Regions from separate parts of the Roseibium salinum genome, predicted to be linked through region 3. Evidence: predicted binding sites of a transcription regulator. Region 3 holds the regulator's gene; each other region holds the start of a gene.

Region 1 (4,984 bases), 1.4 Mb from region 3:
GCCGGCGGGGATGCGGCAAAGAAGCCGATCACGACGGCGAGCGCGGCCCACCAGGGCATTGCAAGGAAACGCTTCAGCGCGAAGAACAGATAGACGTGGATGAAGAGCGCGATCGGAATGACGTCCGCGAGCATCGCCCACCTGGTCGCGAAGGTGTGGAACAGGAAGGAGCCCAGCCCGGTGGCAAAGACGATGCCGATCAGAAGAAGTCCGGCAGTATCATCCGGTGTTTTCCTGCGCCACATCAGATAGGCCAGCAAGGCCGCAACCAGGAAGGTGGCGTTGGTGACGGCATTGAGCGGCTCGGACCAGAACTCCGGTGCTATCCGCTCGCAGTAATAGTCTATCCTATCAGTCAGCGCCATGAGCCCGTTTTCCCTTACCGGTGCCTTCAGGCCGCCGAATGCTGCGCGGATGTCACCGCCTGGGCAATGACCTTCCCCAGACGCGCGATACCTGTCTCGATCCTGTCCGGATCGGCGCAGGAGAAGCTGAGGCGCATCGTGTTCGCCCCCCTGCCGTCCGGATGGAAGGCGCTTCCCGGAACAAAGGCGACCCGCGCCATCTCGACCGACCTCGCCAGCAGCGCGGCGCCGTCCATCCCGTCAGGCAGCTCGACCCAGATGAACATGCCGCCGCCCGGCTTCGTCCAGCGCGTGCCTTGCGGCATATGCCTCTCCAGGGCCGCCAGCATGGCATCCCGGCGCGCCTTGTAGACCGCATTGGTGCTGGCGGTGTGGGTTTCGTAGACGCTCTCGGCGACGCGCGCCATGGCTTCCTGATTGAGGACGGGCGTGTTGAGATCACTCGCCTGTTTGATCAGCACCAGTCTGGAGATCACTTCGCTGGCCGCGCAGATCCAGCCGAGCCTCAGCCCTGGCGACAGGGACTTGGAAAAGCTGCCGCAATAAAGCGTCCGCGCGCTCTCGATGCCGCCGGACGCGTCGCAATCAAGCGCCAGCAAGGAGGGGACGGGGTCGCCGTCGTAGCGCAGGCTTTGATAGGGCGCATCCTCGACCACCGCACATGACAATTCCCCGGCCAGCGACAGAACCTGCAGCCGCTCCTCCAGATCAAGGGTCAGGCCCGTCGGATTGGCAAAATCCGGCGACAGATAGGCGAACTTTACACTGCCGCCGGCCTCGGCCGCCCGGGCCGTATATTCAGAGGCCGCGAAGTTTGTCCCTGCCCCGAGCCTGTCGAAAGCGGGTTCATAGGCATTGAAGGCCTGAAGGGCGCCGAGATAAGTCGGCGATTGGACGAGGGCCGTGTCCCCGGCGGACAGAAACAGCTTGCCGATATAATCCAGTGCCTGCTGGGAGCCGGACGTGACCAGGATGTTTTCCGGTCCGCAAGCGACACCCAGATCCTGCATGTGCGCGACGATCCAGCGCCGCAGCCGCAGGCTGCCTTCACTGACGCCATATTGCAGGGCCTTGCCGGCCTCCTCGCCGCCCAGGATATCCGCATAGGCCTTCTGGAAGGCCTCCGCCGGGAACAGCGTGGCGTCAGGAATGCCGCCGGCAAAGGAAATCACGTCCGGCTGGTCCAGCAGCTTCAGAAGTTCACGGATTTCCGAAGCGCGCATCCTACCGGCGCGCTTGGCATACAGGCTGTCCCAGGCGGTCATGAGAGGCTCTTGGCATTCGGGTTCAGGTTATTTAAGTCAATAATACTGACCTAACTGTATTGCAAGTGTCTCGAACTTGTTATTTTTTGTAATTTTGTTTCGCGCGTTTTGTCGCAAGCGCGTGTCAATCGGGCTCTGGAACCTCAGCTCACAATCGCCTATCTGTTGAGGACAGAGGAGATATCCATGTCCCGCCTTGATGAATCCCGCCCCTTCGTCCCGCTGAACATCGCCGTTCTGACGGTTTCCGACACCAGGACGCCGGCCGAAGACAGGTCCGGCAACACGCTTGCCGACCGGATCGAAAAGGCCGGACATATACTCGCGGACCGGAAGATCGTCACGGATGACATTCCGGCGATCCAGGAGATCGCAAGAGCCTGGATCGCGGACAAAGGCGTGGATGTCATCATCTCCACCGGCGGCACCGGCTTTACCGGCAGGGACGTCACGCCGGAAGCGATGGAGCCCCTGTTCGAAAAGCGGATGGATGGGTTTTCCGAAGTATTCCACCGCATTTCCTACGACAAGATCGGCACTTCGACGATCCAGTCCCGGGCAACCGGTGGTGTGGCGGGAGCAACCTATATCTTCGTGCTTCCGGGATCGCCCGGCGCCTGCAAGGACGCCTGGGACGGCATCCTGAAGTGGCAGCTCGACTACCGGCATATGCCGTGCAATTTCGTCGAGATCATGCCGCGGCTCGACGAGCACCTCAAACGCGGCAAGCTGCGGGAAGCCTGAAGCGATGACTTTTATCGTCCGTGCCAGCGCTCCGGAAGACAGCGACGCGGTCTCCGGCCTGCTCCTGAAGAGCTACTCCGAACTGCTCCGCACGGCTTATGAGGCGCAGGTCCTGGAAAAAGCCCTGCCGCTGATCACCACCGCGCGCCCCGACCTTCTGAGCTGCGGCAGCTACTATGTGGCCGAAACCGGCGACGGGCGAATTGTCGGAGCCGGCGGCTGGACCAGACATTCTCCCACCGGACGCAATGAAACCGCCACCAACGGCAATATCCGTCATTTCGCCACCGACCCGGATTTTGCCCGCAAGGGCATTGGCCGGACACTGATGGCGCAATGTATCGAAGAGGCCTCGAAGGCCGGCCTTGCTGAGCTCAACTGCTACTCGACTCTCAACGGCGAGAGCTTTTATGCCGCCTGCGGGTTTGAGTCGGTGGAAGACTTCCCGATCGAGCTGCCGGGCGGGGTCGTATTTCCCTCGGTCCGGATGGTGAGAAAGCTTTAGGGTATGGCCCCAGCCGGCTACCCGTGAAGCTTGACCGCCAGCCTTGCCGGAAGGCGCAGGGTGCCGACGCAAAAGCGGGCGAGCGACTGGCGCAGGCGGGATACGCGTCCCTCGCGCTCCGGTGCACCGCTGGAAACCGCCGCCGCCCGCAAGAAGACTATCCTGCTCCGGCCGATGCGCTTGGCGATGTCGAGGTCTTCCAGTTCCGGCAACGGCCGGTGGCCGCCGACGACCTGGTAGAACTGACGGGAGATCAGGAGCCCCTGATTGCCGTAGGGCATGCCGAGGAGCTGGGACCGGAGGGCGGCGACGGATTCGCTCACCCTGGCGCTCAGGCCGAAGGCCTCATGACGCATCCGGAAGCTGGCCGCTGTCCGGGGACCGTTTGGCGCTCTCATCGCCCGCTCGATAAAGGCCTGGGCTTCATGATGCCAGCCCGCTTCCAGCAGCGAGTCGGGCTGCAGGAACAGCAGCCATTCGCCCCGCCTTGCCAGCGACGCCCCATGGGCAAGCCTTACGCTTCGCGGCGCATCCATGCTCACCCATTCGCAGCCGGCCGCGTCTGCGACCTGTTCGGTGTGGTCTGAAGATCCTCCATCCACGACGATCACTTCGCGGACCACGCCTTCGGCCGCAGCCGGCACCAGGGCCGCCAACGCGTGCACCAGGCCGGTTTCTGAGTTTCTTGTCGGAATAATGACACTGATCATGTTCCGGAGTTTTACATGAAATAATTCGGAAGTGCGAGCCAGGGGGCTTGTTAAAGCGCGGGGATGAGCTAGTGTTCCTGTTATGTTCTATTCCTCATCTCGCGACAGGCTCTCATGAGTGGCGCAACACGATCTCCCGGCGCAGTTCCGGACATCCAGGACCTCGAGCAGGCCCCTCGCCGCCTGGCCGAGGACCGCAGGCGCGGCCGCGGCGCGGCTCTCAACAAGAGCGGCCGGTTCGAGCCGCTTGGCCGTGAAAGCTTCGATGACGGCTGGGACAGCCTGGAAGACCTGCCGCCACTCAAGACGACGGTACAGGAGGAGCGCGCGCGCACGATCATCACGCGCAACGAGTCGCCCGACATTTCCTTCGACCGCTCGATAAACCCTTACAGAGGCTGCGAGCACGGCTGCATCTATTGCTTTGCACGGCCGAGCCACGCCTATATGGGGCTGTCCCCGGGCCTCGATTTCGAAACGCGGCTGTTCGCCAAGCCGAATGCCGCCGAACTCCTGGAGCGGGAACTTTCCAGGCCGGGCTATGTCCCGCGCGCGATTGCCATCGGCACCAACACCGATCCCTATCAACCGCTGGAGCGCCGCTACACATTGATGCGGGAGATCCTGGAGGTGCTGGAAAACTGCGCCCATCCCGTGGCGATCGTGACCAAGTCCGCGCTGATCACCCGGGACATCGACATCCTGTCGCGCATGGCCGAGCGCAACCTCGTCAAGGTCGCCTTGTCGATCACCACTCTCGACACCAAACTATGCCGGGCAATGGAGCCCCGGGCCTCCGCGCCGCACAAGCGCCTCGGCGCGGTCCGAGCCCTGTCGGCGGCCGGCATCCCGACGTCCGTCATGATGGCGCCGGTCATTCCCGCCCTGACGGACAGCGAGATCGAGAGACTGCTGGAAACCGCGGCCGAGCACGGGGCGACGGAGGCCGCCTACATCCTGCTGCGGTTGCCGCTGGAAGTTTCCGAACTTTTCCGCGACTGGCTGCTGCGCGAACGCCCGGGGCAATACCGCCATGTGATGAACCTGATCCGCGCGATGCGCGGCGGCAAGGATTATGACGCCAAATGGGGAGAACGGATGCGCGGCCGGGGACCTTACGCCGACCAGATCTCCAAACGGTTTTCCCTTGCAGCCAAACGGTTCGGTCTCAACCTGCGCCGCAAAAAACTGAACACGGACGACTTCATCCAGCCGCAAAAAGGTGGTGTGCAACTGTCCCTTTTTTGAAGATCCTGCTTGCGGAAACGGGCCGTCAACGGCAGGGTGCGGCCCATGGCCGACAGTCTTTCCCTCTTCGACCTTGCCTTTCCCGATAGCCCTGACCCTGCGCTGGAACGCGACCACGCGGCCGGTTTCAAGGGCCTCTTGTGCGGT
Region 2 (4,984 bases), 740 kb from region 3:
TTCGATTTCCTCGCCGATCGTCCGGGCTTCTTCTTCGGAATCCCACACGGAGGCGACCGACACCAGATCGTGGTCGGGTTCCGAAAAATCCGTGAAAAGCGTCTTGCCGAGCCGGCCCTCGTTGAAGGAGATCAGATGGGATGCCGCCGCCAGGATGTGGCTGGTCGAGCGGTAATTGCGCTCCAGGCGGATGACTGTCGCGCCCTTGAAGTCATGCTCGAAGCGCAGGATGTTGTCGACCTCCGCCCCACGCCAGCCATAGATCGACTGGTCGTCGTCGCCGACACAGCAGACATTGGGATTGCCCTGGGCGAGCAGACGCAGCCACAGATACTGCGCAACGTTGGTATCCTGATACTCGTCCACCAGCATGTAGCGGAAGCGGCGCTGGTAGTCCTTCAGGACATCGGGGTGCTTCTTGAACAGCGTGATCACATGCAGCAGCAGATCGCCGAAATCCGCGGCATTCAGGATCGACAGGCGCTCCTGATACTCGCGGTAGAGCTTGCGGCCCTTGCCGTTTGCAAACGCCCGCGCCTCGCCTTCCGCAATGTCCTCCGGACCGAGCGCCCGGTTCTTCCAGCCGTCGAGAATGCCGGCGAAGGCGCGTGCCGTCCAGCGCTTGTCGTCCAGCCCCTCGGCCTGGATGATCTGCTTGATCAGGCGGATCTGGTCGTCCGTGTCGAGAATGGAGAAACTGGATTTCAGGCCGACAAGCTCGGCATGTTTGCGCAGGATCTTGACGCAGATGGAGTGGAACGTGCCGAGCCAGGCCATGCCCTCCACATTGCCGCCGACAAAGCCCGCAATGCGTTCCTTCATCTCCCGCGCGGCCTTGTTGGTAAAGGTCACCGCCAGGATTTCGAACGGCCGCGCCCGGCCGGTCGCCAGGATATGGGCGATGCGCGTCGTCAGGACCCGGGTCTTGCCAGTGCCGGCCCCGGCCAGCACCAGAAGCGGCCCTTCCGTCGTTTCCACGGCCTGGCGCTGCTCCGGGTTGAGACCGGCAAGATAATCGGAGGGCGCTCCCCGTGCCGCCATGGCCCGCGCGGCAATCCCGCCTTCCCGCCTCGCCGGCACGGGCGCGGACTCTATCCGTGTGCCGACCGGCTGAAAGGGATCGTCGAATGAATCGTCATACCCGTTCGGGTCTGCCATGGTTCACTGGTCCGGTTCTTAGAGCTCCAGATCAACCTGCTTTCAGGTGCGCGCGCAAAAGCAGACGGGTTGATCGATCTAAATCAGTTCTGGCGTCAGGTCTGCACGCAAACACAATGCGGAGCAGATACTCGGCTGAGAACAATATAGCAACAACCCGGCGCTGGCGAGGCCGGATAGCGGGATTTGGTGGGGACAAGAGATGCCGCGCCCATGTCCTTGGCGAAGCTTCAGAAGCCCACACCCCCAGCTCTAACGATAGTCCACCGGATTGTCATCCCTGCACGCTGGGACCGGATAATGCCGGGCGCTTTCGGATCAACGGACGGGGTTGGCGGACCTCCTGTCCTCGCCAACGCCAAACCGGGACGACAACGACAGGTTCGGGGAACCCTCACGCCCCGACCAGATCGAACCAGTCGTCCTCGGAAATCACGTCGATATCCAGATCCTGCGCCTTTTTCAGTTTCGATCCGGCACCCGGACCCGCCACGACCAGATCGGTCTTCGCGGAGACCGAGCCGGATACCTTGGCCCCGTAGCGTTCGGCCATGGCCTTGGCCTCGTCCCGGGTCATGCGTTCCAGGGAACCGGTGAAGACCACCGTCTTGCCGGCGACGGGAGAACCGGAGGCGTCGATCTTTTCGGCTTCCTTCGGCGTCACCTGCTCGAGCAGCGCCTCAAGCTGTTCCCGGTTGTGCTGTTCCGCGAAGAACTCCACCAGAGCATCGGCAACGATCCGGCCGATGCCGTCGATGTCGTTGAGCTCGGCATAGGCCTCGCCGTCCGGGTCGTGAGCAGCCTTCATCGCCGCGTAGAATGCGTCCCAGGAGCCGTAGGCCCGCGCCAGCAGCTTGGCATTGCCCTCGCCGACATGGCGGATGCCGAGCGCGAAGATGAAGCGGTGGAGGTCGATCTCGCGACGGGCATTGATGGCCTCGAACAGGTTCTGCGCCGAAACGGCGCCCCAACCCTCACGGTTGCGCAGTTTCGTGAGGCTGCGCTTGTCGCGTTCTTCCAGGGTGAAGATGTCCGCGGGGGACATGACCAGGCCGTCCCTGTAGAAGGCATCCACCTGCTTGTCGCCGAATCCTTCGATGTCGAAGGCATTGCGAGACACGAAGTGCTTCAGCTTTTCCGTTGCCTGCGCGGGGCAGATCAGCCCACCGGTGCAGCGGCGCACCGCATCGACGCGGCCGGTCTTCTCGTTCTCCTCGCGCACCGCGTGGCTGCCGCAGGCAGGACAAACGGTCGGAAACTCGTAGGGGCTGGCGCCCTCGGGGCGTTTTTCCAGATCGACATCGACGATCTGCGGAATGACGTCGCCCGCGCGCTGGATTTTCACCGTGTCACCGATGCGCAGATCCTTGCCCTCCCGGATCGGTTCGCCATCCTGGCCGATGCCCTTGATATAGTCCTCGTTGTGCAAGGTCGCGTTGGAAACCACCACACCGCCGACCGTGATCGGCTCCAGTTTGGCAACGGGCGTCAGGGCCCCGGTACGGCCGACCTGGATCTCGATCTCGTTGAGGATGGTATAGGCCTGCTCCGCCGGGAACTTGTGGGCGATCGCCCAGCGCGGCGAGCGGGAGACGAAGCCCAGGCGCTCCTGCAGGTCGAGCCGGTCAACCTTGTAGACGACCCCGTCGATGTCGTAGTCGAGCTGTGCCCGCCCCTCTTCGATGGAGTGGTAGACGGCAATGAGTTCTTCCACGGTTTCGCAGCGTTTCATGAGCGGATTGACCTGAAACCCCCAGGCCTCGAGCTGGCTGACCATGCCGGATTGCGTGTCTTCCGGCATGTCGCTCATTTCGCCCCAGGAATAGGCAAAGAATCTCAGCGGCCGCGAGGCGGTGATTTCGGGTTTCAATTGGCGAAGGGACCCGGCAGCGGCGTTGCGCGGATTGGCGAAGATCTTGCCGCCATTGGCGGCCATCCGTTCGTTCAGCGCCTGAAAATCCTTGTGCGCCATGTAGACTTCGCCGCGCACTTCCACAACCTCCGGAACGCTGCCCGAGAGCGTCACCGGTATGTCCTTGATGGTCTTTGCATTCTCGGTCACGTTTTCGCCCGTTGTGCCGTCGCCCCGCGTGGCGGCATGGACCAGCTTGCCGTTCTCATAGCGCAGGGACAGGGACAGGCCGTCGATTTTTGGCTCCGCCGTCACCGCAAGCGTGCCCATCAGCGGATCGAGCTTCAGGAACCTTCGCACCCGGCCGACAAAGTCCCGCACGTCGTCGTCGCTGAAGGCATTGTCGAGAGACAGCATGGGCACGCGGTGCGTGATCTTGCCGAATCCGGACGCGGGAGCCGCCCCGATCCGGGCGGACGGGCTTTCAGGCACGATGAGGTTCGGGAAGCGGGCCTCGATTTCCGAATTGCGGCGCCTGAGAGCATCATAGTCCGCATCGGAAATACTCGGCGCATCTTCCTGATGGTAGCGCCGGTCATGCTCCGCGATTTCGGCTGCCAGCCGTTTCAGCTCAACCTGCGCTTCTTCCAGGGTGAGGTCGGTAACATCGATCTGGGCGGTTGAGGTGTCGGTCATGATGTCTTCACGGATTATGTCAGCGGATGGAGCGGATTTGATAACCGGTTTCAATCGGATAGCGGAACCTATCCGTGTGCTCAAGCGTTCATGCGCCAACTGTAACATTTACTGTCGGACTTGCCGGAAGACTCAGGAGGTCGAAATGGCTGAACATGACCGCGAAACCCACTATGTCGAAAAATCGAGCGGCAGTGGTGCCGGATGGTTTATCGCCGGTGCCCTGATAGTGGTGTTGATTATCGGTGGAGTGCTCTATGCGAACGGCTACTTTGGCACGGGCGACAGCGTCAGCATTGAAATGAACGCCCCGAGCACGGACAGCGGAACCGCACCGGCGGGCGATACGGATTCCGGCTCCGGGACGGGTGTCGAACCTGCTGCACCCGAACCCGCAGCACCCGAGCCGGCTACGCCGGCAGACGGGCAGTAAGTTTTCTTACGCACAGATGCGTGAATGCGGCGGGAGGCTTCGGCTATCCCGCCGTTTCCGTGAGCAGCTTGCCGGCCGCGGCACGCGCCTCGTCGGTGATCACGCTGCCAGCCAGCATTCTGGCGATTTCCTCACGCCTGTGCCCCTCGTCGATACGCTTGACCCGCGTCGCGACCCGGTCCGGCGTCGTCGGTTCCTTGACAATCAGGAAATGGCCTTCCGCGCGGGCCGCGACCTGCGGCGCATGGGTAACGGTGAGGACCTGAACATTGTCGGCCAGACGCGCAAGGCGCACGCCGATGGCCTCGGCGACCGCACCGCCGACGCCGGTGTCGATTTCGTCGAAAACGAGCGTGGGAGCCGACCCCTTGTCGGCCAGAGACACTTTCAGCGCCAGAAGGAACCGGGACAGTTCGCCGCCGGAGGCGACCTTCATGATCGGCCCCGCTCTGGTTCCCGGGTTTGTCTGAACGTGGAATTCCAGCTGGTCGATACCGGAGCGGCCGCGGCTTTCCGGATCGCTCTGCAATTCAACGATGAACCGGGCACGCTCCAGCTTCAGGTCCGGAAGTTCGGCCTCGACCGATTTTTCCAGGGCCTTGGCGGTCTTTGTGCGCTTGCCCGATAGAGCGGCGGCCTTTTTGTCATAGTCCGAACGAGCTGCCGCAGCCGCCTTGACGAGAGCCGCGAGCTTGTCCTCTCCCGCATCGAGATCGGAGAGATCACCGGCCATGCGCTCGCAAAGGGCAGCAAGTTCGTCGACCGGCACGGAGTATTTGCGCGAAGCCGCGCGAAGGGCAAACAGGCGTTCTTCGGCCGCTTCCAGTTCGTGCGGGTCGAACTCC
Region 3 (4,984 bases):
GTCGATGACATCGAAATGGTGCCGCCCCTGATCCTCATGGAACCCGGCATTCGGCCACGCCTCTGCCAACAGGCGTGACTGACGGATGAATTCCGGTCTTTCGGCCCCGCCAACCCACGCCACGACCGGACAAGGCCCGGCCGGCTTTTTCAATGCAGGGCTTTCGGCAACCGCGTCTTCTTCGCTCATCTTGAAGGTGTCGTTCATGCGGGTGTTCCGGAGCGGCCGCAGATCGTGCAAGCCGCTGATCGACACAACCTTTTCGATCCGATTCAGCACCTCCGGCATAAGGGGTGTATCCTCGCTCATCATCCGCGTGACCAGATGCCCGCCGGCGGAATGGCCCGTCAGCCGTATCGGCCCGCTGATACGTTCGGCCGCCCGCGAGATGCACCTGCCGATCTGACGGGTGATATCCGCTATGCGGACGTCTGGCGCCAGATCATAGGACGGCAGACACACCGACCAGTTCCGTCCAAGGCAGCCGGACGCGAAATGCGACCAGTAGGACTTGTCGAGATCGCAGCCAGTAGCCGCCATGCACGAACACCACGAGCCCCTTTGAAACGCCTTCGGGGTGAAAAATATCCATCCGCTGACGATCAGTGTCCCCGTAAACGATTCCAAGGTCCTTCTCGATCCATGTCTTGCGGAATGTCTCGGCCTCCTGCGTCCAGCGCGGCGGATAGTCCGCTGCCCCCGGAATGTGCGCGGCATTCGCGTAAGCATCGTCCCAATCGGTGATCTCTGCAGCGTTCATGTGAATATCCTTGCTCCTGCGGCAAACCAGTTTGACGTGCATCCTTGCACAATTTAGCGCGCAAGCGGAACGGTCTCCATGGCGGTGCCGCTTGTCAAATCAGCCGCGCCCGGCCTAACGTCGCCGCAAAACACATTCTCCCGTGAGGACCTTACCCAGATGATGGAGCGATGTTCCAATCGAGTGGCCAATCTGGCGCATTTCCTGACCAGGAACGCCGCCCGCTGGCCGGACCGCCCGGCGATCGTCTGGGAGAACCGGACCTGGACGTGGGCGGAACTTGACGCCCGGGTCTCCGCCATCGCCCGCGCGCTGCACGCGCAATACGGTGTTTCAAAGGGTGACACTGTGCTGGTCCAGGCGCAGAACTCCAACCAGATGACCGAGATCATGCTTGCTGCCTTCCGCCTGGCGGCCGTGTGGGTGCCCTGCAACTTCCGCCAGGCACCGGACGAAACCGCCTATGCCGCCGCAAAGGCGAACGCCAAGGTCTTCGTCTGCGATGCAGAATTCAAACCCCAGGCCGAGGCCGTAACAAATTCCCGGCCCGACATGGCAGGCGTCATCAGCGTTGGCGAAAGTTCCTTCGGCGCCTCCTATGAAGACCTCGTCTCCGGTAACCTCGGCGAACGGTTTCCCAACGCTCCCGTCGAGTACAACGATCCCTGCTGGCTGTTCTTCACCTCCGGCTCCACCGGCCGCCCGAAGGCCGTGGTGCTTACGCATGGCCAGATCGGGTTCGTTGCCGTCAACTACATGGCCGACCTGCTGCCCGGCACGAGCGAGGTGGATGCCTCCCTGGTGATCGCGCCGCTCTCCCATGGGGCGGGCCTGCAGCTGATCGCACAACTGTCCACGGGAGCCGCGCATATCCTGATGCCGCGCGGCGGTTTCAGTCCGGCGGCCGCCTTCGAGCTGATCGAGACGCACAAGGTCAGCAATATGTTTACGGTCCCCACGATCGTAAAGCGCCTGGTCGAGGATCCGGCCGTCGACCGCTTCGATCACTCCAGCCTGCGCCATGTGATTTATGCGGGCGCTCCGATGTACCGGGAAGACCAGAAACGGGCTCTGGAAAAGCTTGGACACGTGCTGGTCCAGTACTACGGGCTCGGCGAAGTCACCGGCAACATCACCGTGCTACGGCCCCAGGACCATTTTCTGGAGGATGGACCGCAGGCGCGCATCGGCACGTGCGGGGTAGAACGCACGGGGATCGAGGTCAGCATTCAGGACGAGGACGGCACCCTGCTCGGTCCGCATGAGACGGGGGAAGTCTGCGTGGCAGGTCCTGCGGTCTGCGCCGGGTATCTGGAGGACGACGCAGCCAACGCCAAATCGTTCCGCAATGGCTGGTTCCGCACCGGCGACATCGGCAACATGGACGAACAGCGCTTTCTCTACCTAACCGGCCGCGCCTCGGACATGTACATCTCCGGCGGCTCGAACGTTTACCCGAAGGAGGTGGAGGAAGTGCTGCTCTCCCATCCGGCCATCTCCGAAGTCGCGATCCTCGGCATACCCGATCCTCACTGGGGCGAAGTCGGGCTCGCCGTTTGCGTGACGACGTCGGGAGAAGCGGCTGACCCGGGAAGCCTTGCGGAATTCCTCACCGGCAAGGTCGCACGCTACAAACTGCCCGCGCGTTATCTGTTCATCGACAAGATGCCGACCAGCGCCTATGGCAAGATCACCAAGAAGCTGGTGCGTGAATACCTGAGTGATCAAGGCCTGCTATGAGACGCCCGGCCCCCAAAACGCTCGCCGACATCCGGCATCCCGGCCCCCGGGCCACTAACCGGCGGCCGCATGCGCTGTGCCGCGCCGAAGCGGTCTCCCTTGAGATTGCGGCACGCCAGCCGCTGCTCGAAGCACTTGGCGCTTGGGCCGACCGGACCGGCCACAGCTCTGCTGTCTTCACGCTTCACGGCCTTTCGCTGGGGCCGTTCGACTATGTCATGCCGGACCGGGCGATCGATGACCGCCATGCCGCCTGGTACAGCGACACGAAATCTTCTCCAGGCGCGGTCCTGGAAGAGGCTGTCGCCATCCTCGGCCGCAGGGACGGCGCCTGGTTTGCCCATATCCATGCCTATTGGCAAGGCAATAACACGTACCACCTGGGCCACCTGCTGCCGCATACGCTGTGCGTTCATCAAACCTCCCGTGTTCACGGCTACGGACTGCGAGGCGCGCGGTTCGAGGCGCAGCCGGATCCGGAAACCGAGTTTACCCTGTTCAGGATCATGGAAGACCGGAACACGGCCGACGAAGCACCGCCCAATGCACTGATCGCAACGCTCGCCCCCTTCGAGGATCTTCACCACGGGATCTCGGAGTTGTGCCGTGAATTGGGATCGACCGCGGTCGACGTTCACGGGCTGGGAAGCCTCGCAGGCGCCGAATTCGAGTCCTCGGGTGCCATGACCGGCCTCATCTCGGAAATCCTGCTACAGCCGGGTGCCGGGCGTAAAAATCGCCCCGCCCTCGATCTGCCGATACGCTGTGTCGATCTTGACGGAAATCTACACTCGGGCCGGGTTCTCGCCGGACACGCACCGACACTTGTGACATGCGAGCTGCTGCTGACAGCCGACGACGGTTGATTGCGGCCTTTCCGCGGGCATTTTGCAGAACAGCAAGAGAACATTTACCCTTGCGGAACACAATAGGAACAGGTACTGTGTTCTTGATTTGTACCAGCCCATCACGTGGTCAGGGGAAGCCTATATGTTGACGCGCAAGCAGTATGAACTGCTCATGTTCATTCACGAAAGACTGAAGGAAACGGGAGTGCCGCCGTCTTTCGATGAAATGAAGGATGCGCTGGATCTGCGCTCCAAGTCCGGTATTCACCGGCTGATTACGGCACTGGAAGAACGCGGCTTCATCCGGCGGCTGCCGAATCGCGCAAGGGCGATGGAAGTTGTCCGCCTGCCCGACTCGATTGCACCGGGCCTTGGCGCCCCGCGCCCCCGCGGCAGTTTCTCGCCGGAAGTTATCGAAGGTTCTCTGGGCAAACGCGAAGCTCCAAAACCGGCACCTCAGCCGGTGAGCGGCGGCATGGAAATTCCCGTTATGGGCCGCATTGCCGCCGGCGTCCCGATCGAAGCCATTCAGAACCACAGCCATTCCATCACTGTGCCTCAGGAACTGCTCGGCAGCGGCGAGCACTATGCCCTGGAAGTGCGCGGTGATTCCATGATTGAAGCCGGTATTCTGGACGGTGACACGATTCTGATCCGCCGCGCGGATACCGCCGATAGCGGCGACATCGTTGTAGCGTTGGTGGATGAAGAGGAAGCGACGCTGAAGCGCCTGCGCAAGAAGGGCGCGTCGATCGCGCTTGAGGCGGCGAACCCTGCCTATGAGACCCGGATCTTCGGCCCCGGCCGTGTTCGTGTGCAGGGCCGTCTGGTTGCCCTGTTCCGCCAGTATTGATCCGAGGGCTCGTTGAGCGCTACCGGCCGGACGTATCGAGCCGCTGCCGCAAGCTTGTCCTTGTAACGGTACCCGGCCGATGCCAGGGCCGCGGCGGATCGGGAAGTGCGTATATGACCTTGCTGATTGCCGGTTTTCCGGTCCTGCCTGGCAGCTTTCCGTCATCCGGGCTTGCTTGCGCCGCACCGCGCCCTGGCGGCGGCGTTTCATTGGTTTGGATCTCCCGCGACAGCCATATCGATACCGCCCCCTTCTTCTGACGCATATCCCCTTGCAGAATGACGCTGGCGCGGCAATCCGGCGGCACGATCAGGTCGGTCACGATAATATCGGCATAAAGACAATCCGCCGGCAGGGCCTGCGCCGTTCGCGGCAGACTGATTGCCAGAGGCAACGTCGCACCACCGGTATCCTCCCCGCTCCGGTCCGCATGGGCCAGGACCACGCAGCCGTCGCGATCGCATCGCCGTTGAGGCGATTTCATCGTACGCGATCCAATCGCGCCAGCCGGAACCCCTTCCCGCTGCATCCAGATCTCTCCCACGAATGACTGACGCCCGGATGAAAGCCGCAGCAGTCCGGACCCGTCCCTGGCGGCAACGCGGCTGCCCGTGGCTGCGATCTGAATATCGGGCGGCCGCATCACCACAATGGAAATGAGCGCTGCGCCAAGAGGCGCCAGCGCATAAAGGCGCCGCCAGCCGGGAAGCAGAAGACTTGCAAACAGCGCCGAGACAAGCAGAACCGCCGAAATTCCGCTCAAGGCGCCAACCGCTCCCGCAC
Region 4 (4,984 bases), 290 kb from region 3:
GTGCGTAAAGATCTGGCGCGCCCGTCCTTCGTCCTTGTCAACCGCCCCTTCGATACCGGTAAGGTAGTAGGAGCCAAGCGCAACAAATGCGCTGGCGACAAACGGCGCATCCGGTGCATCCGGCCGGTCTTCGCCGTGTTCGCGCACGATCTGGCTGTAATACTCGAACGCCTTGAGATCGTCTTCCTTGACGCCGTCGCCCTTGGAATACATCTCGCCAAGTTTCCAGGCGGCCATCGATTGACCGTTTTCGGCAGCGTATCTCAGAGAACTGATCGCTGCTGTCTTGTCGCCCGCGTAATACTGACGTGCTCCGGCTCTGAGGGCCTCGGTCGGGGAAAGGTTCGGCAGCCCGATCGGGTTGCCTGAAACCGGCTTGCCGTCGAACGCCGCTGATGGGGCCGCTGCGGTAACCATCAGCAAAACACCAAGCACCGTTGCAGCCTTGCCAAGACCTTGACGCATAACGTTCTTCGTTTCCATCCCAGTTGCACTATTATCCGCCGGCCACATGCTATCGCTCCGACGGTCGATCTGTTCGATCTCGTTGTCTGTTGGCGCCTTGCGCATTTTGGTATCTCTTCGACCCGCGAGACCACGCTCGCTGGGTCCGTAAGTATCACTGTGGCCAATCAATTCGGCCTAAGTTGGGCCATTCCGCGCCCAAATCAGACCTTTTTCCAGGATCCTTAACGCAGATCCTGCGATCGGGCCCCAAGCCCGCATCCGGCGGCTTTCCGGATATTAGTGTAACGGGTGGCGGGCAAACATGGCCGAACATGGGCACGAGCTTCAATCACAGGCCCGTCGAATGACTCTTTCGGGAACTGTTGCGGAATTGGCACATTTTTCCTCCCTTTCTCCGAGCGGACTGCCCGACATTTGATCACAGACGGGTTGATGATGTGTTTCCGGATGCCCATTTTCCGCCTCCGCTTGTTGAAAACGGGGGCTTTGGACCAAACCCCTTTCCCGTTCTATGTTTGTACTTCAAACTGAGGCGTGATTCGGTGTAGGTAACAGCGCTGAAATCCGAAAAATGACAGTCCAACACCTTTCAGGCGATATGGAATGAGCGCAAAAGACGATCTATTTGCAGGCAACGCGGCGAGACCCCTCACACAGGACAATCCCGCGCCCGTCCCGCAAAAGCAGCGTTCAGTGACGCCTGTTTCCGTCCCGGACGACTACTCGGCGGCGGATATCGAAGTGCTCGAGGGGCTGGAGCCCGTTCGGCGCCGGCCGGGCATGTATATCGGCGGCACCGATGAGAAGGCCCTGCATCACCTTTTCGCCGAAGTCATCGACAACTCCATGGACGAGGCGGTGGCCGGTCACGCGACCTGGATAGATGTCGCGCTGTCGGCGGACGGATTTCTTTCCGTCACCGACAACGGCCGGGGCATTCCGGTCGACCCGCACCCCAAGTTCAAGGACAAGTCCGCCCTCGAAGTCATCATGACGACGCTGCATGCGGGCGGCAAATTCGACAGCAAGGTGTATGAGACATCCGGCGGCCTGCACGGCGTGGGCATTTCGGTGGTCAATGCCCTTTCCGAAGAACTCGTCGTCGAAATCGCGCGAAGCAGGAAGCTCTACCGTCAGACCTTCCGCCGCGGTCAGCCGCAGGGCGCTCTGGAACTGATCGGCGACACGCAAAACCGCCGGGGCACACTGGTTCGCTTCAAGCCCGATGAGCAGATTTTCGGCAAAGGCGCGAAGTTCCAGCCCGCCCGCCTGCTGAAAATGGCGCGCTCAAAGGCCTATCTGTTCGGCGGCGTGGAAATCCGCTGGCGCTGCGACCCCGCGATGCTGTCGGAAAAGGACGAGACACCGGCGGAAGCCGTTTTCCATTTCCCGGGAGGCCTGCGGGACTTTCTGGCAGAAAAACTGACCAAGGAGCGCCGCGTCGTTGAAGAGGTTTTTGCGGGGCGCACCGACAAGACCGGCAAACACGGCTCGGTGGAATGGGCTGTCAGCTGGTTTGCCGGCGATGGTTTCGTCAATTCCTACTGCAACACGGTCCCGACGCCGGAGGGCGGCACCCACGAAGCCGGGTTCCGCTATGCCCTGCTCCGCGGCCTGAAGGCCTATGGCGAACTGACCAACAACAAGAAGGCGGCCATCATCACCGGCGACGACGTGATGACATCCGCCGGTGGCATGCTGTCCGTTTTCATTCGGGAACCGGAGTTTGTCGGTCAGACCAAGGACAGGCTTGCCACCAACGAGGCGACCCGGATCACGGAAACCGCTGTCCGCGATGCCTTCGACCACTGGCTGACAGCCTCGCCCAACCAGGCCAACCGGCTTCTGGAGTGGGTTCTGGACCGCGCCGAGGAACGCCTGCGGCGCCGGCAGGAAAAGGACGTCGCCCGCAAGACGGCCGTGCGCAAGCTGCGCCTGCCGGGTAAACTCGCCGACTGTTCCGCAAACCAGTCGGAAGGGACCGAACTCTTCATCGTCGAGGGCGATTCTGCAGGAGGCTCCGCCAAACAGGCGCGCAACCGCGCCAAACAGGCCGTTCTTCCACTGCGCGGAAAGATCCTCAACGTCGCCAATGCCGGCCGGGACAAACTGGTCGCGAACCAGCAACTGTCCGATCTCGTTCAGGCCCTCGGCTGCGGTACTCGCTCGCACTACAAGGATGCGGATCTGCGATACGAAAAGATCATCATCATGACGGATGCCGACGTTGACGGAGCTCATATCGCATCGCTGCTGATTACGTTCTTTTATCGCGAAATGCCCGAACTCATCCGCCTGGGGCACCTCTATCTTGCCGTCCCGCCACTCTACCGGCTCAGCCAGGGAGGGAAGACGCTTTACGCCCGGGATGACGCCCACAAGGATGAGCTCATGGAGACGGAATTCAAGGGTAGAGGCAAGGTCGAAATCGGCCGGTTCAAAGGCCTCGGCGAAATGCTTCCCGCTCAGTTGAAAGAGACCACCATGGACCCGACCCGGAGGTCTCTTCTCAAGGTCGATGTTGCCGAAGCGGCGATCGCGGAAACGAATGATGCCGTCGAACGCCTCATGGGCAACAAGCCGGAGGCGCGTTTCCGGTTCATTCAGGAAAATGCGGAATTCGCCATAGATCTGGATATCTGACGCTCTGACCGGCGAGTTGATCCTGTTGCCAGCTGTCAGGTGGACGAATGGCGCCGGTTTGGAGCTGCTCCGAAGCGGTCCGGATTGGCTCCGGACGGGTTTTCGGCCGCGTCTGCCTTGAATTTGCGCTCGGCGCCCACATCTATCAAACGTGCATCCGCTTTCCTTTGCAGGGCGCCGCAAGGCTGTTGGTGAACCATTCACTGGCAGGCAGTTGTTCCTTCGTAATCATGAACGTTCGCGAGCCGGGAATTCAGGCTTGACCCTTCCTGTTCTTGAAAAAACCGGATGCGTCAAATAGAGGCAGGATCTCAGTATCGTACACTGATTTTCGCAACTGACTTCATAGTGTTGAAGTTGCTCTATTAACTGATCTGGCAAAAGTTACGAAGAAATACTCGACTTTCTTTGCATTCTACCTCATGAACGCATTGACACTTGAGCACATGAATGTAGGGTGTGCGCACGTTGGCGCCAGCGGTCTCCGCGGTGCCGTCAAACGGCAATCACAACATCTGGCATAACATTTGGGCAAAACGCTCCATGACATTTGATACTCTCGGTCTTAGCGAGAAGGTCCTCGCTGCAGTTGAAGCAGCAGGTTATAAAGAACCCACGGCAATCCAGACGGGCGCGATCCCGCAAGTTCTGGAACGGCGGGATATTCTGGGCATCGCGCAGACGGGAACGGGCAAGACGGCAAGTTTCACCCTGCCGATGCTGACGCTTCTGGAAAAAGGACGCGCGCGGGCCCGCATGCCGCGGACGCTTATCCTCGAACCGACCCGCGAGCTTGCGGCGCAGGTGGAGGAAAACTTCGCGCGCTACGGCATAAACCACAAGCTCAACATTGCCCTGCTGATCGGCGGCGTTTCCTTTTCGGAACAGGACAAGAAGCTTGACCGCGGCACCGACGTCCTGATCGCGACGCCCGGACGGCTTCTGGACCATTTCGAGCGCGGCAAGCTTTTGTTGCAGGGCGTCGAGATCCTGGTCATCGACGAAGCCGACCGCATGCTGGACATGGGTTTCATTCCCGATATCGAGCGGATCTGCAAGCTGATCCCGTTCACGCGTCAGACGTTGTTCTTCTCGGCCACCATGCCGCCGGAAATCCAGAGGCTGACCGAAGCATTTCTGCAAAATCCCGCACGGATCGAGGTCGCACCGACGTCTTCGACTGCAGAGAATGTCACCCTGCTGCTGAAAGGCACTCCCTCCAAGGACTTTGAAAAGCGCGCGGTCCTTCGCGAGCTGCTCGAAAATGCGGAAGATCTGCAAAACGCCATCGTCTTCTGCAACCGCAAGCGGGACGTGACCACTCTGTTCCGCTCGCTCGAGCGCCACGAGTTCAACGTCGGTACGTTGCACGGAGACATGGACCAGCGCACGCGCATGATGATGCTTGATAACTTCCGCAAGGGTAATATCAAGCTGCTGGTCGCCAGCGATGTCGCTGCCCGTGGCCTGGATATCCCGGAAGTCAGTCACGTTTTCAACTATGACGTTCCGATCAATGCCGAAGACTACGTCCACCGGATCGGCCGCACCGGCCGGGCGGGACGGTCGGGTGTCGCTTACACCCTGGTAACCAGCGAAGACCAGAAATATCTGCAAGCGATCGAGGCGCTGATCAACAAGAAGCTCGAATGGATCGGTGATCCGATAGATTTCGAAGCTGCGACAAAGGAACGCAAGGAGCGGCGGAAGACCGGGAAACCGGCCGCGAAGAACGCCAAGTCCAGCAACGATAACGATGCGGACCAGGCGAAGCCGTCAACGCGGCGCCGTTCTCAATCAAAGCCCCGTGATACCGCGCCCAAGGCCAACGTGGTTGAGGAGAAGACGGAAGCCGTCACCACCCCTGCTCCCG

Evidence for each region. Region 3 encodes LexA, which represses DNA repair genes until DNA is damaged. Its sites were predicted from a motif close to TGTTCNNNNTGTGTTCNG; they were not measured.
Region 1: ON753_RS15590 (PA0069 family radical SAM protein) is a predicted target of LexA. The motif match lies at 3,662-3,679, and genes of this name have one in related genera.
Region 2: ON753_RS05660 (ATP-dependent helicase) is a predicted target of LexA. The motif match lies at 1,296-1,313, and genes of this name have one in related genera.
Region 4: parE (DNA topoisomerase IV subunit B) is a predicted target of LexA. The motif match lies at 974-991, and genes of this name have one in related genera.

The regions. Positions count from the first base shown of each region.
Region 1 is NZ_JAPEVI010000003.1:2,384,557-2,389,540, forward strand. It holds gene ON753_RS15565 (hypothetical protein) at 1-365, opposite strand, end outside; gene ON753_RS15570 (aminotransferase-like domain-containing protein) at 392-1,630, opposite strand; gene moaB (molybdenum cofactor biosynthesis protein B) at 1,817-2,374, shown strand; gene ON753_RS15580 (GNAT family N-acetyltransferase) at 2,379-2,879, shown strand; gene ON753_RS15585 (glycosyltransferase) at 2,897-3,589, opposite strand; gene ON753_RS15590 (PA0069 family radical SAM protein) at 3,704-4,837, shown strand; gene ON753_RS15595 (ribonuclease HII) at 4,883-4,984, shown strand, end outside.
Region 2 is NZ_JAPEVI010000003.1:258,149-263,132, reverse strand. It holds gene ON753_RS05660 (ATP-dependent helicase) at 1-1,158, opposite strand, end outside; gene ligA (NAD-dependent DNA ligase LigA) at 1,553-3,706, opposite strand; gene ON753_RS05650 (hypothetical protein) at 3,852-4,139, shown strand; gene recN (DNA repair protein RecN) at 4,183-4,984, opposite strand, start outside.
Region 3 is NZ_JAPEVI010000003.1:998,297-1,003,280, reverse strand. It holds partial or broken gene ON753_RS09220 (alpha/beta hydrolase) at 1-760, opposite strand, end outside; gene ON753_RS09215 (acyl-CoA synthetase) at 920-2,500, shown strand; gene ON753_RS09210 (hypothetical protein) at 2,497-3,366, shown strand; gene lexA (transcriptional repressor LexA) at 3,491-4,201, shown strand; gene ON753_RS09200 (ComEC/Rec2 family competence protein) at 4,221-4,984, opposite strand, start outside.
Region 4 is NZ_JAPEVI010000003.1:1,290,916-1,295,899, forward strand. It holds gene ON753_RS10515 (tetratricopeptide repeat protein) at 1-465, opposite strand, end outside; gene parE (DNA topoisomerase IV subunit B) at 1,072-3,111, shown strand; gene ON753_RS10525 (DEAD/DEAH box helicase) at 3,655-4,984, shown strand, end outside.